One region of the Heyndrickxia sp. FW510-T9 genome, then DNA from elsewhere that is predicted to be linked to it. Evidence: riboswitches for the same ligand, from Rfam matches in the RefSeq annotation. Region 1 holds a riboswitch; the other holds the start of a gene.

Evidence for each region. Region 1 has a riboswitch for FMN ahead of AC3WJF_RS05900 (ECF transporter S component). Riboswitches for the same ligand answer to the same signal wherever they lie in the genome.
Region 2: another riboswitch for FMN. It lies ahead of ribD (bifunctional diaminohydroxyphosphoribosylaminopyrimidine deaminase/5-amino-6-(5-phosphoribosylamino)uracil reductase RibD); the one in region 1 lies ahead of AC3WJF_RS05900 (ECF transporter S component).

The regions. Positions count from the first base shown of each region.
Region 1 is NZ_JBYSWK010000007.1:108,467-116,405, reverse strand. It holds gene AC3WJF_RS05935 (manganese catalase family protein) at 1-169, shown strand, start outside; gene AC3WJF_RS05930 (DUF2663 family protein) at 175-630, opposite strand; gene AC3WJF_RS05925 (LysM peptidoglycan-binding domain-containing protein) at 747-1,406, opposite strand; gene AC3WJF_RS05920 (CPBP family intramembrane glutamic endopeptidase) at 1,420-2,001, opposite strand; gene AC3WJF_RS05915 (RecQ family ATP-dependent DNA helicase) at 1,998-3,452, opposite strand; gene AC3WJF_RS05910 (YpbB family protein) at 3,460-4,503, opposite strand; gene AC3WJF_RS05905 (ferredoxin) at 4,720-4,968, shown strand; gene AC3WJF_RS05900 (ECF transporter S component) at 5,177-5,743, opposite strand; FMN riboswitch at 5,895-6,029, opposite strand; gene AC3WJF_RS05895 (peptidoglycan DD-metalloendopeptidase family protein) at 6,134-6,994, opposite strand; gene AC3WJF_RS05890 (GerMN domain-containing protein) at 7,214-7,939, opposite strand, start outside.
Region 2 is NZ_JBYSWK010000048.1:16,787-24,725, reverse strand. It holds gene AC3WJF_RS18685 (hypothetical protein) at 25-216, shown strand; gene AC3WJF_RS18680 (hypothetical protein) at 297-836, shown strand; gene ribH (6,7-dimethyl-8-ribityllumazine synthase) at 973-1,440, opposite strand; partial or broken gene ribB (3,4-dihydroxy-2-butanone-4-phosphate synthase) at 1,486-2,088, opposite strand; gene ribE (riboflavin synthase) at 2,102-2,758, opposite strand; gene ribD (bifunctional diaminohydroxyphosphoribosylaminopyrimidine deaminase/5-amino-6-(5-phosphoribosylamino)uracil reductase RibD) at 2,765-3,856, opposite strand; FMN riboswitch at 4,078-4,224, opposite strand; gene AC3WJF_RS18655 (cytosolic protein) at 4,400-4,708, opposite strand; gene AC3WJF_RS18650 (YjcZ family sporulation protein) at 4,935-5,054, shown strand; gene AC3WJF_RS18645 (YjcZ family sporulation protein) at 5,096-5,227, shown strand; gene AC3WJF_RS18640 (alkaline phosphatase family protein) at 5,315-6,793, opposite strand; gene AC3WJF_RS18635 (endonuclease/exonuclease/phosphatase family protein) at 6,911-7,624, opposite strand; gene AC3WJF_RS18630 (YkoP family protein) at 7,751-7,939, opposite strand, start outside.

The DNA.
Region 1 (7,939 bases):
AGAAGAAAAGGCGCGTGCTACTTATCAGTGGATCATTAATATGAGTGATGACACAGATCTGAATGATGGGCTTCGTTTTTTAAGAGAAAGAGAGATTATTCATTCCCTACGTTTTCGTGAAGCTGTTGAAATTATTAAAGAAGATAGAGGGAAAAAGCAATTTTATTAGAATGCTTATTTAGTTTCATTGTATAAATTAATGTCATATTGTTTTTTCATTACTTCAAATATCTCATGACGGTTTTTCCATGCCTCATTCTTCCAAAGATCCTTGCTGCGATCAATGATTTCACATCTCAATTGATGAAATTCCTTTTCATATTTCTCTTTTTTATCGTAAAGAACTTTTGTTGCACCTAAAAAGAAAGCTGCTAAAAACAAGAAAAACATATGGTTCTGATTATTGAATACAATAGAAAAAATATCAAAGAAAGAATAAGAGTAAGGTTTTAAAATAATGTGATATAAAAGATATAAAGTAGTGAAACAATAGAATACACTTATCCATAAAAGTAAAAAATGATAATTTTTGTATCTGTCAAATTTTCTTTTCTTGTTAACTACATTTTGTAGCATTTGTTTTGTTGCTTTATCCGTCTTGTCGCTTAGATTTAATATCGATGAATCCATTTAGCATAACCTCCATACCGACACATCTTCATTCTATTTTATGAGGCTGTCCTAGGACTATGCCTTGCTAATATAAAAAAGAGTAACAATTTTCAAGATAAATTGTTACTCTTTCATTATTTTGGCAAAGGTATTTGTAATGTTTGCCCTGCTTGAATTTCATTATTAATAATTTGGTTTTGTTGAATAATTTTTTCAATGCCATCTTGTGAGTTGTAATATTTCATTGCTATGCTAAACAATGTTTCATTTGGCTGAACAATATGATTAACAATTTGGATATTCGAACTATCATTGCTTTGCTGCTTGTTCCCTTCCACGGAACTGTTTGCATTGTTTTTTTCTTCTGTTTTTATCTCTATTGATTCATTCGTTTTTGGTCGAGAATCCGAACTATCAGCTAATGAAGATGAATGTGAAATGCTGCTCGTATTCTCTTCTGGCTCATTATTCTGGGAAGAATCACTTTTGTTCGTTTCGTATAAAATTTCCTCCCCGCCTGCGGGCTCAGATGTCAAATGAAACGGTTGATGTTTAGAAAAATATGTATACGCAACGATTGTACTAATCGGCAAAAGGATAAAAAAGGTTAACAGTACTTTCGGAAAAATAGAGCCTGATTTCTTTTTCTTTTTCTTATTATTTTTCTTTGAATGATGTAATTCCATACGTGAAGGTAATGGAGACTCGATTTCCACTTCATCCACCACGGTATTTACTTTTTCTAATCTTTGTTTTTTCTTTTCAACTTGATCGTAATAGGTTTGTGAATACATGAAACCCCCCCGTTCATTGTTTCATCCTATACTTGATTGCTATTCCTAACAATAAATCAATAATAAAATGCATCGCTATAGTTGTTAGTAAGTGATGATTAGATAATTCATAAACTATGCCCAACCAAAAACTAAGAACTACAATATTGACTATAAGAAACCAGTGTCCCCAATATCTAATATGAACTAAGGCAAATATGATGCTAGCTGTAATTACTCCGAAATGGGTTTGAATTATACCGCGAAATAATAATTCTTCACTAAATGCAATTAATAGAGTTAATCCTACAATTTCAATGATTGATCGATCTCGAAATATCTTTTCATTTATTCCACCATCATCATAATATCGATTTGGTAATACCTTCATCAAAATAAAATCGATAATAACGATGAAAACACCATTTGTGATTCCCATTATAAATATAGACGAATCAAATCGAAAAAGGTTGAAAAAAGAAGATAAATCTTTAAATAAAAATATACCTAAAATAATGGAAATCGTTAATAGGACTATTTGAGTAGCTACGAGGTGAAAAGTTAATTCTTTTTTTGTCAGTTGTTGAATTATGTTTGCTTGATTCCATTTTTTCATGTAACATCACTTTCTAATAATAAATTTTTAAGCATATCTTGCCATGACTCATTTTTTACTTTATTCTCGTTCATTTCAGACACCTCATACTTGTCCAATGATAACCCACAGTTATCACAGCACATTTCAACCTCATGTACTGCTACCTCATTAAAATAAGATAATATTTCCTTTCTCCTACATATATTTGATTTTATCCAATTATCCATTTGTACTATTTTTTGTTGTTTATATTGAATTCGTTCATCTCGAATTTTCTTTAGTTTCGTTAGTTGTGATGCGTATGGTGTTTCATTAGAACAATAATATTGCAAAAATCGCAGTTGCGTTTCCGTTAGTTCCTGTACATTTTCATTTTGAGGAAACCGTAAATGTTCTATATATAAATCTATTTGATTATCTGCTGGTAATTCATGTTCGATTAATTGGAGAGGCAGTTGGATATCACCAGGACTATATAATAAAATAGCGACGCTTTTTTCACTATCTCTGCCAGCCCTGCCGATTTCCTGCAAATATGATTCCAAGCTTTGAGGCATATGAAAATGAATTACGAAACGAATATTAGCTTTATTGATCCCCATACCGAATGCACTAGTAGCGCAAATTATATCTAGCTCATCGTAGAGAAATTGCTGTTGTATTAGCATCCTTTGTTCCTGATCCATTCCTCCGTGATAGGCTGCCGTTCTCGATAATCCCTCCCGCCTTAGCATTTCCGCTACCTCTTCAGAGATTTTTTTACTTGAAAAATAAATGATTCCCGGCTTTTGAAGTTTTTTCAGTAAATTTAATAATTCGTTTAGTTTATCTTTATAACCTTGTTTTTTCTGTACAAACATAGATATATTGGCACGATCAACAGAAAAAATACACTCTTTTGCCTTAGGTAATTCCAATAATTGAATAATGTCCCCGCGAACTTCTTCTATTGCTGTAGCAGTTAAAGCAAGGGTGGTTGGATTTCCTAACTTCCTCCTTACCTCCCCTAATCGTAAATAATCAGGACGAAAATCATACCCCCATTGCGAAATACAATGTGCTTCATCTATTACAAATAGTGAAATATCAATCTTCAAGAAGGAGTTTAAAATATTTTGACTAGAGAGCATTTCCGGTGAAATAAAAATAAACTTATACTGAGTTAATGATTTTAAAATATGTTGTCGTTCTCTTCTAGAAAGAAAAGAATTGATCGCTACAACTTTCTTTTCCCCAAGCATTTTCATTTGTTCAACTTGATCTTGCATAAGCGAAAGAAGTGGGGAGACAATCATGACTGATCCTGGTAACAAATAGCCTGGAAGTTGATAGCATAATGATTTTCCTGTCCCAGTGGGGAGCATGGCGATCGTGTGTTGCCCATTCAATACAGAAGTAATGACTTCTTCTTGACCTTGTCGAAATGTATCAAACTTGAAATATGTTTGTAATGCCTCGTAAATATTCATCTTTCCATCACCTATTCTTGGCCAATGTTAGTCTAATTTGAAAGTAGGATACGTTTTGCAACTGGTCTTTTATTGGCTTTAGCTTTTGCTTTCCGATTTGTTTAGCAATCGTTATAATTTTCTCTTCTGTATATAAATCAACAAATGGCTTTATACTAAAATCCGGGTTATTAAATACAACTTCAATAATATGGTCTTGTATCGTACTCTCCTTTAACTTCCTAATTTTCGAAATATCAGCAATAGAATAGTTTTTCAATAAGAGCTTATACGTTTCAAAGGTGGACTTTGTCATTGGAAATGGTTTGTACATATCTCGAAAAATGGAAAATAACAGGGGATAATCTTTCTCTTTTTCTAAAACATTGTCCATTAAATAGTGAAGTAAGTTTAAATAACGATACCAATATTCTGTCGTTTCCATTTTTAGCTTACTAGCAGTCTGTTCAACAGTCTTTCCAATTTGTTTGTATCCTGTTAATCTCAAAACCAAAATTTCTGGTAAGTCTGGTGAATTATCCGAAAAAATACAGTGAAGTTCTTCATAAAGGGCGGTTGCCAATTGGCGCTTCGACTTTTTTTGTGAGATCATAAATTGTTTAACCCATCTTAACAACTCCGCATCACGACTTATGGGAAAGTAATGACGGTTTTCATTAATTAAGTTTGATAATATTTGTACGAAAATCGCTAACCGGTTCCAAAATACAAATGTGTGATCCTGATATTTCATTCCATTCAGAAAAGCAGGAAACGGTTGTTTAGTTAAATACGAATGTAGTTGATATTCCCCCTGATCGGTTAGATAATAGTGATGATCTGAATTTAACCTTAATAATGATTGATTAACAAGCGATTTTAAGCTGGTATCAAAGGAAGTTCTCGTTAAATGGGGAAAAGTATAAAATAAAGACTCAATCTGATAAAGGTATGCGTCTTGAATGGTTTGGCTTGATTTTTTACCGTTTAATAAATGGAACACAGAGTAAACTGTGCGCTCATTTTTAATCTTTTTTAAGGCCCATAGTATTAATACTTCTAAAAAAGTCATAGTTTAACACCTATTGTCTTTTTATGTCTAATTTTAGCATATATCTCAATGTTATTTCATAAATTATGAACAAAATTAGAAGAATTTTCTCTTAGAAAGGCTTTTTATTGAAATGTAGATAATGGAGTCTTAAAATGAGGTGTGGGGAAAAATTTATTTTTACTTATCACTTGTAGTGAAGTGAATAGAGTTGATTTACTAGGAGGTAAAATACGTATGCCTAAATATACGATTGTAGATAAAGATACTTGTATTGCTTGTGGAGCATGTGGGGCAGCTGCACCTGATATTTATGATTATGATGATGAAGGTCTCGCATATGTTATTCTTGATGATAATCAAGGAGTTACTGAAATACCAGAGATTCTAGAGGATGATATGATTGATGCATTTGAAGGTTGTCCAACTGAATCCATTAAAGTCGCCGACGAACCTTTTGATGGTGACCCTTTAAAACATGAATAAAGGCTCTTATCTTATACTTTGTTGTTTTGGATCTCATAATTATTTCTTTCAAATTTAGAATAAGTAATCCTTGTCAGAAAAGATGCCCCGAAACTAAATTAAATAAAGAATTTAGACACCGTATAAAAAGCAACAATCTATACGAAAAAGCCTGAATAAAAACAAGCATGCAGCAAAATTTGCTGCATGCTTGTTTAATATAAATTAATTATTTTACTAGTGAATGTTTTTCTAGCCACTTTTGCATTCTTACAAAGATTAACATGAAAATAATCGTAATTAGCAAACCTTTCACAATATTAAATGGCAATACCCCACTAATTATATATGCTTTAACATCTTGAATGTGATAATTAACTAATGATGCATATGCTGGTAATATTACAAAATAATTTAATATGCTCATTAATAATGCTAAAGAAAAAGTACCGAAAATTAACCCTATGGTCATCCCTTTTTTCGATTTAAATTTTCTATAAATATAATAAGTAGGAAGAACAAATAAAAGTCCAGACATTAAATTTGCTAAATGTCCTATTGGTATACTAGCAGCATCTCCAAAGGTTAAGTAGTCCAATATATTTTTTATTACTTCTACAATAATAGCTGCAAGTGGACCAAATACTACTGCTGCGACTAAAGCGGGTATATCACTAAAGTCAAAAGTTAAAAAAGTGGGTAGTGCAGGTAATGGAAACTTTAGCATCATCAATAAATATGCTAAACTCCCCAGCATTGCAATACTTACAAAAGACTTCAAATTCATTTTTTGCAAAATTCCTCTCTCCTTTTGAGATTCACCTCAGCTTGAAGAAAGGTAGCCGCATGCCGAAATAAAATAACCCCCAAAGATAATTTCTTTGAGGGAGTTTTAAAGGCATCACAAATAGGTATTCAAAATGACATCATTTTGAATACTGGCTAACCTTCATCTTCTCCCATCCAGACTTTACTGTCGGCTTTGGAATCACACCAAATCCTGCCTAATACAGGCTCGCGGGCTTAGAAGCAATTGCTTCATCACCGCCGGTCGGGAATTACACCCAGCCCCGAAGATGAACCATATTATTTTCTTCATCATTATAACTTAAATAAAATCAATTGGGAAGAAATTTATGCTTTACTAGCAAAGAATTTTCTCCTGTGAAAATTATCCAAATGTAAATTATTTTGTTTTAAAGACATTCTCCAATATATTTACCGGTTTCTCATCTAAGCTTAATTCTTGATTTGGATAAATTAAATCTTTATTTTTTATATGGTTTAAATTTACTAACGTATCGACTGATATACTAAATTTTTTTGAGATACTAAAGAGAGTATCCCCTTTTTTAACAATGTATGTATTATTATCCATATTTTTCATATTAATTGTATTATATATTAAGGAGATGCTTTGTTTATTTAAGTCATATGATAATTCTTCAGCCTTATAAAAAGGCATAAGTACGTCTTTTTGTTGTTCATGGATTACTGGCTTCGAAACCTCTGCAATGCCGTATGGATCATGCTGTAATGCAAATACTAGCTGACCAATTTCTCCATTTCCAAATACAATAAACGGATCAATTGCATACTTTTTATCAATCGTCCATTCTCCTTCGTGAATTTCAAAATGAAGATGTGTTCCGGATGCTTCACCTGTGTTACCCATTAATCCAATTTTTTCTCCCTTTTGTACTTGTTCACCTTCCATGACAATTCGTTTTGCTAAATGGGCATAAACTGTTTCAAAACCATTCGCATGATGAATGAACACTACATTACCATAAGATTGTGATAAATATGATTTTACAACTTTGCCTTTATCAGCTGCATAAACCGGGGATCTATATGTGCCTGCTATATCTATTCCCTTATGCTCCCCACCTCTTGAATTAAATACATCAGATATTTCACCCTTTGCAGGAAAGAACCAGCTTTCAGTACTTGTTTTAATATCTATATTAGCAGCATTAACATTTCCGCCCTTTATACATAGAGATACACAAATAGCCATTAACAAATGGATTATGACCTTTTTCATCATCTTCCCCTCCTTGGACTACTCTTGCTTAACCATATGAGCGTCTGTTTCTCATTAGAACATAATGTCAATAATGAGTTTGCTAGAGTAAAATTTAGTGTTTACGGATCAGGAAAATATATTCATGATTAAGTTAAATCTAACCATCTAAGACTGATATTCGGTAAAATTAGAAAAAATAAAAAGAAGCCGTTTTGTCGACTTCTTTTAAAAATGCCATTATTTCACACTTTCTAGATTTGCAGCAATTGGAACATTCACCGGTTTGGAAAAATCAAATCCATTCCACCTATAAGGCTCAAGATTTTTAAATTGAATAGCAGTATACCCAAAGTTTTTTGCTGTAAGTAATATGGCTTCCACCATTTGCATAGAATTTTCTTGCTTTTCTAAATTAATTTTCTTAGCAAATTGAACCGTCGCTATGTCTACATTATCTTTATGTACTGTCACATCTGTATTCTGATCAATAACTGGAAAATGGAAGTCATCAGGCTTCGTCTTCATTTCTTCCAAAGCTGACTGTAGATTTGGATAACTTTCATCTGTAGGCAATAAATACTTTCCACCATCACTAGATTGGTACAAAAAATATGCAGTTTGTGGAGTTTTATTTATTACTTGAGGTATTATTTCTCCTATTTCACCTAAATCTATTGGTTTACCATTTTCATCTGTAAAATCAACCTCTTTTACATCCTGAGATGCAAACGTATATTGAACAATACTGTTCAAATTTAATGTAAACTGTTCAGCTATAGAAGAAATTGTACTTTTCTCAATAATAACATGCACCTTTTTCGAATCATTATCGTACTGAATATCACCGTGTAAAGGAAGATAATTGTTTAAGGACGGTAATTTTTTTGAAAATGCTTCTGCTACTGCCTTAAACTGTGTTATCCAGTCGCTGTCATTTTTAGGAGCGATTACACTCACAGGCAC
Region 2 (7,939 bases), on a different contig from region 1:
TACATTTATTTTGGAATGAATTTTATGAAAAAGACCAATCATATAGATAAATACTTAATGGAGTTGAAAAAAATGGATGTTTTTTTTAAATGGATTACCTATTCAATGTATATTCCATTAACATTAATACCTATTTATGTTGCCGTAAAAGGATCAAATGAGGACAAAGCTTTAATGAAAGATGTAGTAGATACAGTTAAAAATAAGATAAAGTAGCCCTTTGTTAGAAGGGGTATGATTTGTGAGGATTATACACCGTTATCGAAAAGAAGTTTAAGATAGTAAACGGAGTGATAATGATGCATGTAATTGAAAACATTGCTAACAAGTACCACCAAAAGCTATGGAGCTATTGGCTTCACCATGATTTGTTTAGTGTTCACTGGTGGGCAATTTTAATAATAAACGCTATATTTATAATTCTTCTCTTCTTATTAATCGATCGTGGCCGCCTAATATTACTTTCTTTGGCATTTATGATCAGTATCTTTTTAGTGGGACTTACAGATGAAATTGGGGCGTTTTACCACAAATGGAGCTACCCTCACCAGCTCGTCCCCTTCTCGAGTCGATTTAATGCCGCTGACTTTGCTATAATACCTGTTATTTTTACACTTATCTACCAAATATTTAGCAGATGGAGTTTTTATCTATTTGCATTTTTAATTGCGGATATATTAATTTCATTTGTGGGGATACCAATATTCGTTTATTTCCATATATATCAGACACATAATTGGAATTACTTTGAATCATTCATTACACTTTACATATTAGCAATTCTTAATAAATGGATTGTAGATTGGATTAGAAAACGGAAGGCAAGTTTTGAATGAAAGTCCTACTTTCCAAAGAAGAAATTTCTTTTAATATCTCAACCTTACCTTTTATATTTCCCATACGGCAATTATTATAAAACGAAAAACCATCTCCATTGCGAAGATGGTTTTTGTTCATTATTTTTTGGCACAATTATTCAAAGCTTTTGCATAAATTAGCCATCTCAATTGCAGATACTGCGGCATCCCATCCTTTATTACCTGCCTTCGTTCCCGCACGTTCAATAGCTTGTTCAATAGATTCAGTGGTAAGAATCCCGAAAATTACAGGAATATTTGAATTCAATGAAGTATTTGAAATTCCTTTAGCTGCTTCATTACAAACATAATCAAAATGTGGTGTAGAACCACGGATTACAGTGCCAAGTGTGATAACTGCATCATACTTTTTACTTTTCGCCATTTTTTGTGCGATAAATGGAATTTCAAACGCTCCAGGTACCCAAGCAATATCTACATTTTCATCATTTACTCCATGTCGTTTTAAAGCATCCTGTGCACCACCTAATAATTTACTCGTAATAAATTCATTAAAACGCCCTACTACAATCCCTATCTTCAAACCCGATCCAACTAGATTACCTTCAAAAATATTACCCATTTTCATTTCCTCCATTTTCTTAAAAAATTAATTTATGTGACTTACTTCCTTATCGCGTTTGTAATTAATTAAGTCTTTAATACTGATCATTTTCAATTCAAATCTATCCGCTATTTTGCTAAGTTCAGGAACTCGCGCCATCGTACCGTCCCCATTCATAATTTCACATATCACTCCTGCTGGCTTTGCATTACAAAGTTTAGCTAAATCAACGGCTGCTTCTGTATGTCCAGGTCTTTGTATTACGCCACCTTCCCTAGCAATTAACGGGAACACATGACCTGGTCTCTTGAAGTCGGGAGCAGTTGATCTTTTATCAATTAGCTGCAGAATGGTAGCAGACCGTTCAAAGGCGGATATCCCCGTGGTAGTTGATTTATGATCGATACTTACAGTAAAAGCTGTTTCATGTGAATCAGTATTTTTAGACACCATTGGCGCTAAATCGAGTTTTTGTGCTAATTCCTTTTCAATTGGAACACAAACTAGACCACGTCCATATGTAACCATGAAATTAATGATATCTGGCGTCGCTTTTTCTGCAATCGCAATAAAATCTCCTTCGTTTTCTCTATTTTCATCATCACAAACGATGATTACTTTACCTTGCTTCAAATCATTTATTGCCTCTTCAATTGTATGGAACATTGAAAGCATCTCCTCATGTAAATCCGTTATCTTCTAAAAACTTAGCTGTAATCCCGGAATCCTTTTTAGTATAAATTGTTTGGTTATTATTTAAAAAGTGGGACAAATATTTCCCAAGCATATCGCATTCTATATTTACGATGTCTCCTACATTTTTTGACCCCAATACTGTTTCAGAAAGGGTGTGCGGAATAATAGATAGGGTAAAGCTATTTTCACTAATACCGAAAATCGTTAAGCTTGTCCCATCTACAGCAACAGATCCACGTTGAATGATATATTTTAATAATTCTTTATTCATCTCGATTTCGTAGTACACAGCATTTTTTACTTTTTTCTTCATCATGATGGTTCCTATACCATCAACATGCCCAGAAACAAAATGACCTCCGAATCTTCCACCAGCAGCCATAGCCCTTTCTAAATTTACATTTGATCCACGAGTCACCGCCGCTAGACTTGTAGCTTTTATAGTTTCAGGCATGACATCAACTGAAAACTGTTTATCTGTAAAGTCTGTGACTGTTAAGCACACTCCATTAATGGCGATACTATCACCCAAATGGATATCATTCATTATTTTACTTGCGCTAATGGTCAGTACAAATGAATCATCAGTACGCTTTATTGCTTGAACCGCCCCTATTTCCTCAATAATCCCTGTAAACATTTGCTATTATGTCACCTCCATTGGTACTGCAATGATTCTTATATCATTTCCGATATTGTCAATTTGCGAAAAACGAAGTAGCGGAACATCCTTGATTTGTTCTATCCCATTTCCACCAAATGTAATAGGTGCACGATCTCCGCCTATTAGTTTCGGGGCGATGTAGGTGATTACTTCTTGAAATGCATTTTCTTTCAGGAAACTACCTTGAACTTTTGCGCCTCCTTCTACAAAGATGGAGGTAATGCCGCGCTCACCTAACACTTTAAGCATTTCATTAATTAAAATGGTGGATTGATCCATTTTGATGATTTCTACTCCTAGCCCAATTATCGTTCTCTCTTTTCGAGCGTCTACCTTATGTCCAGTTATAATATAGGTTTTGGACGATTTATCCTTCACTACATTCGCTTCCAAAGGTATTCTCAAAGTCGTATCCAAGATAATCCTGATGGGGTTTTTACCCCCATTTTTTAATCTTGTTGTCAGCATTGGATTATCCTTTATGACTGTATTAACGCCGACTAATATGGCTTCATGCATATGACGATACCGATGAACATCCTCTCTTGCTTCCTCACTGGTAATCCATTTACTTTCCCCTGTTACCGTTGCAATCTTGCCGTCAAGACTGATAGCGGTTTTTACTGTTACATAAGGAAGATTTGAGCTAGCATAATGAAAAAATACTTTATTCAGCTTACTTGCTTCTTCCTGAAGTATGCCAACTTCCACTTCAATACCTGCGTCTTTCATACTTTGAATACCTTTTCCACAAACTTTCGGATTTGGATCTACTGTTGCAACGAATACTTTTTTCACCCCGGTTTGAATGATTAAATCTGTACAAGGTGGAGTTTTTCCATAATGACTGCAAGGTTCTAGTGTCACATAAAGTGTTGCACCATTTGCATTTTCTCCTGCCATTTGAATGGCATGAACCTCCGCATGTGGACCACCGGCTTTTATATGGGTACCTAATCCAACAATTTGATTATCCTTAACAAGAACCGCTCCTACCATTGGATTTGGCGAGGTTTGTCCTGTTGTTGCACTTGCTATTGTTAAAGCTAAATTCATGTAGTCAAAATCATTCATTTTAATTCTCCTTTAGAAAGAACAAATGCGCAGGCGCCTTGCTCATCGGTGTACGAATGAGTGAAATTTGAAGTGTAATTTCATCGAGTGATAATTTGAAGTATAATTTCCTAAAGCATAAAAAAAGGACCCATGAATAATTAAAATTCAGGGTCCTTTAATAAAAGGCAGCTCAAATAGAGGTTAAATAAGGGTATACTAATCCCTTGTTCAAACCTAGCTTTTTCCTTCTCCCATCCAGACTATACTGTCGGTGCCGGATTTTCACCAGCTCCACCGTTTAACAAACCGTTAACCGGGTCACGGACTTAGAAACCTTTCGTTTCATCACCGCCGGTTGGGAATTTCACCCGACCCCGAAGGAACTATTTAGTTTTATTAATATCCTTTAGTTATCAAAAATCCACTATTATTTAGCATTATAAAAATTTATTAAACGGTAACAAAATCTTATCACTAAATAATGATTAAAAATATATCACTCAAGAGTTAAAAAAGCAAGTATCTATTCCCCTTGCTTTCACTCGTTATAAAAAAACTAGCCTAATTACTTTCATCATATGGCGGCTCTTGATTTTCATCCGGATCATCATGTGTAGGATGTGCACCTGGATATTCCCTTGGTAGATCCTGATGGAAGGATTTAAATTCATAGTTGAAGTTACTGTATGACCTTTGTCCTTCTTCCCATGATGTAGATTTTCCTTGAACAGGTGTATTGGCACCGCCAGGAGCACCATAAGAGCCCTCTGGTAAATCTTCAGGATGAATGAAGTTTTTTCTCGCTTCAACAGTTGATACATCTGTATAGGATATTTCTTCTTTATCGGTATATTTTTTTCTTCCCTTCAACTATTCCACTTCCTTAACTCTTTTCACCTTATTATGCGGACTAATGACAATACTATTCCCCTATGGTTTTCTAAGCATATTTATTTTTAAATATTTGTCCCTTCGTTAGTTCTTTTAGACTGTATCATTATTTTTAGGAATGTTTTTTCTAAAGTAGTTTTAATGCCTTTCCACTTTTTCATAAACAACATACCTTATTTTATCCGAACATAAAGGAGGTTTTGGCATGTCTGATGGCGGTGGTTATGGAGCAGGATTTGCTCTAATTGTTGTTTTATTTATCCTACTAATCATAGTTGGAGCTGCATTTCTTGGAGGAGGCTATGGCGGTGGCATGGGCTATTAATAAATAGGTGAATTTTCTCTCATAAAATGGAGGTGACTTTTATGTGGTGCGGTGGTTGTAGAAATCAAGGATACGCATATCCAGCCCCTACTGGTGGTATGGGGGCGGGATTTGCCCTTATTGTCGTATTGTTTATCCTTCTAATTATTATTGGAGCAATTTGTTGGGCTTAGTATAAGTTGACTCACCTACTCTACGCCAATTTAATTTTTATATAAAAAGAGGCCCTTCTGAGGTCTCTTTGGTTTTTGTATAGTATGTTATTTTTCTTGAACCATTGACAAAATCCAATCCTTAAAGTCAATTATTCGTAAGTGCTTTGGTACAGTAGAAGTGCCACAAACAATCATAGACACTAACGAATCTTCCATGTGCAGACCGCCATGGCTTGCACCTCCAATATGAGTAGGAGATCCTTCTCCAATAAATTCGTGTCCAGGTTTTGCACTAGCAATGAGGTAGTCCCCTTCATGTGAGAAAAAAGAGGAGTATAATCTTGCTAATGCATCAGGGTAAGCTCCATATTTTATGATTTTATTCGTAATAGATAGATTTAATATTTCTGTATTCCCTTCTAAGAACCATGATTGCCCATATTTATCGAAAAAATCTCCTTCAGGATGAAATTGAAGATACCCATCATGTATTCCAGATGTAACAGTTACTAATTTTTCATTTTTAATGGAAATAATATCAATCCGATGATCATTTTTCAGTATCTTTGCGATATCTTTTAATGGCACATTTTGATTGTTTAATGTATATATAAAAACCATTCTTTCGTTCACACATAGGATGATTTCGTCTTGAGGTGTTACCCCCTTTTTTAATTTAACTATCCGATACGATTTCAATAGATCTCTAAGGTCAATTAACGCTTCTTTTTTATTAGTACTAATCCATGCTTGTCCATTGTCACCTGAAATAATCCATATATTGTTTTCCAAAGCTTCATCCCAGGAAGGGTACTGATTGAGGATTTTTTGTAATTGTTGATCTACTTTTTGTATCCCCTTTATATCTTTCCTTCCATTTTTATGCACACTTTGATCTAAATCTGGAAAATAAGCTATGGTTAAAGGTGGTAATTTCTTTTCATTGATAAGAAAACATACTTCATTAGCAGTAAATTTATCATTAAAGCCATATTTTCTCCATGAAGTAGAATACTTTTTGATTGGATTTAACCACTGAAAGGCTCCATATGAGTATATGTCTGGTGATAAAACAGCTATTTTCCTTTTCAATCCTGTTACCATGGAAAGGAGAAAAGGTGTTTTTAATACATTTTGGCAACTTCCCTTATATAAAAGTGCATTGATGGATGACGATTGCATTCCTTCTTTATGTAATATTTGATGAATGGTTTTATGTTGCTTGTTTAAATGAACATGATTTAAATTGAAAAATATATCTTCCATGGATTGCTTTAGTCCCAGTTTATAAAGTTCTCTCGGATGACTGCCATAGTTAACAATTCTTTTTTCGTTTTGATTATACCAAACGAGTCCTGGTACTTTATGTTTATCGCTATATTCGCCGGTTAATAATGTACTATCAACATTTACAGACATAGTCGGAAAAGGGCTAACCACATTCGAATAATAACAACCCTTTTCCATAAAAAATTGAAAGGCAGGAACATTCCCTGACTTTAGTGCAGCTTGTAATGTGGGATCCATTAATGTATCAACTATAAGTACAATAACTCTTTTTTTTTGAGATTGTCCAGATGTCATCCATCCTTCTTCCTTCCATAGATTAATCTTGTATAGCTATTAGTATGAACAAATAACAGATTCATATGAATAATATAGTGTAGGAGAAGGAAATTGGAGTTAACAGACAATATATTATTAAAAGATGGAAAGTGTCGCTTTTAAAGGCAAATGATCAGATGCTATGGATAATATGTTTACAACTTCTACATAATCTACTTGAACATCTCTGCTCACAAAAAGATAGTCTAATCTTAATTTTGGCTTCTGTGAGGGATATGTAAAGCCTGGTCCATTGCCTGCAAGATTCCATACATCTTGATACGTTTTCGTAATGCGACACCATTTTTTGGAACCAGCCTTCATGTTCCAATCACCCATAATAATTGTAGGATATGAACACTGATTAAACTTCTGGAGGATAAAATTCGATTGTTTACGATGAAGAAAAGTATTAATACTTAAATGCGAAACATAAAAACGAACTTGCTTTCCATTAATTTGAATGATAGCTTCAAGTAAGGATCTTGGTTCAGCGAGTCCAAGCTTTAAATGAAAAGTATAACTATTATACGTTACTATTGGATATCGGGACAAAATAGCATTCCCATATTCTCTAACATGCTTATTTCCCTTATGTGCTAAGGAAAGAGACGGACTAAATGCGTGATACATGTTTAATTGCTTTGCTAGCCAACTAATTTGATCTTCATAATTACTCCGCCGAGAAAAATTTCTATCCACTTCGTTCAGCCCAACAATATCTGACTTACTTTTTTTTATAATATCTGCAATGCGATGAAGATCTGTACGCTTATCACTCCCTTTTCCATGGTGTATATTATATGTCATAACGTTGATATCCAAATCTCTTCACCTCTAAGTTGAAAATAGTTATTAGAAATATAAATATAAATATAAGTAAATTAATCAATGAGCGAATTATTTTCTATTATCAATTCATACTTGACAAACACTCTAATAGTTTTCAATCGGATATCTTCGCATAAGTTCCTTTTTCGTCATAATCATCATCTTTGGTACAAATTGCTCCATTTTGTTTTGTAATCTTTCAAAACCTTGTGGGTGAAAGATAGATATGAGTAGACGTAAATAAATTTTTGTAAAGAAAGAGAATGGTCCTTTTGGCACGTTATTAATAGTAAA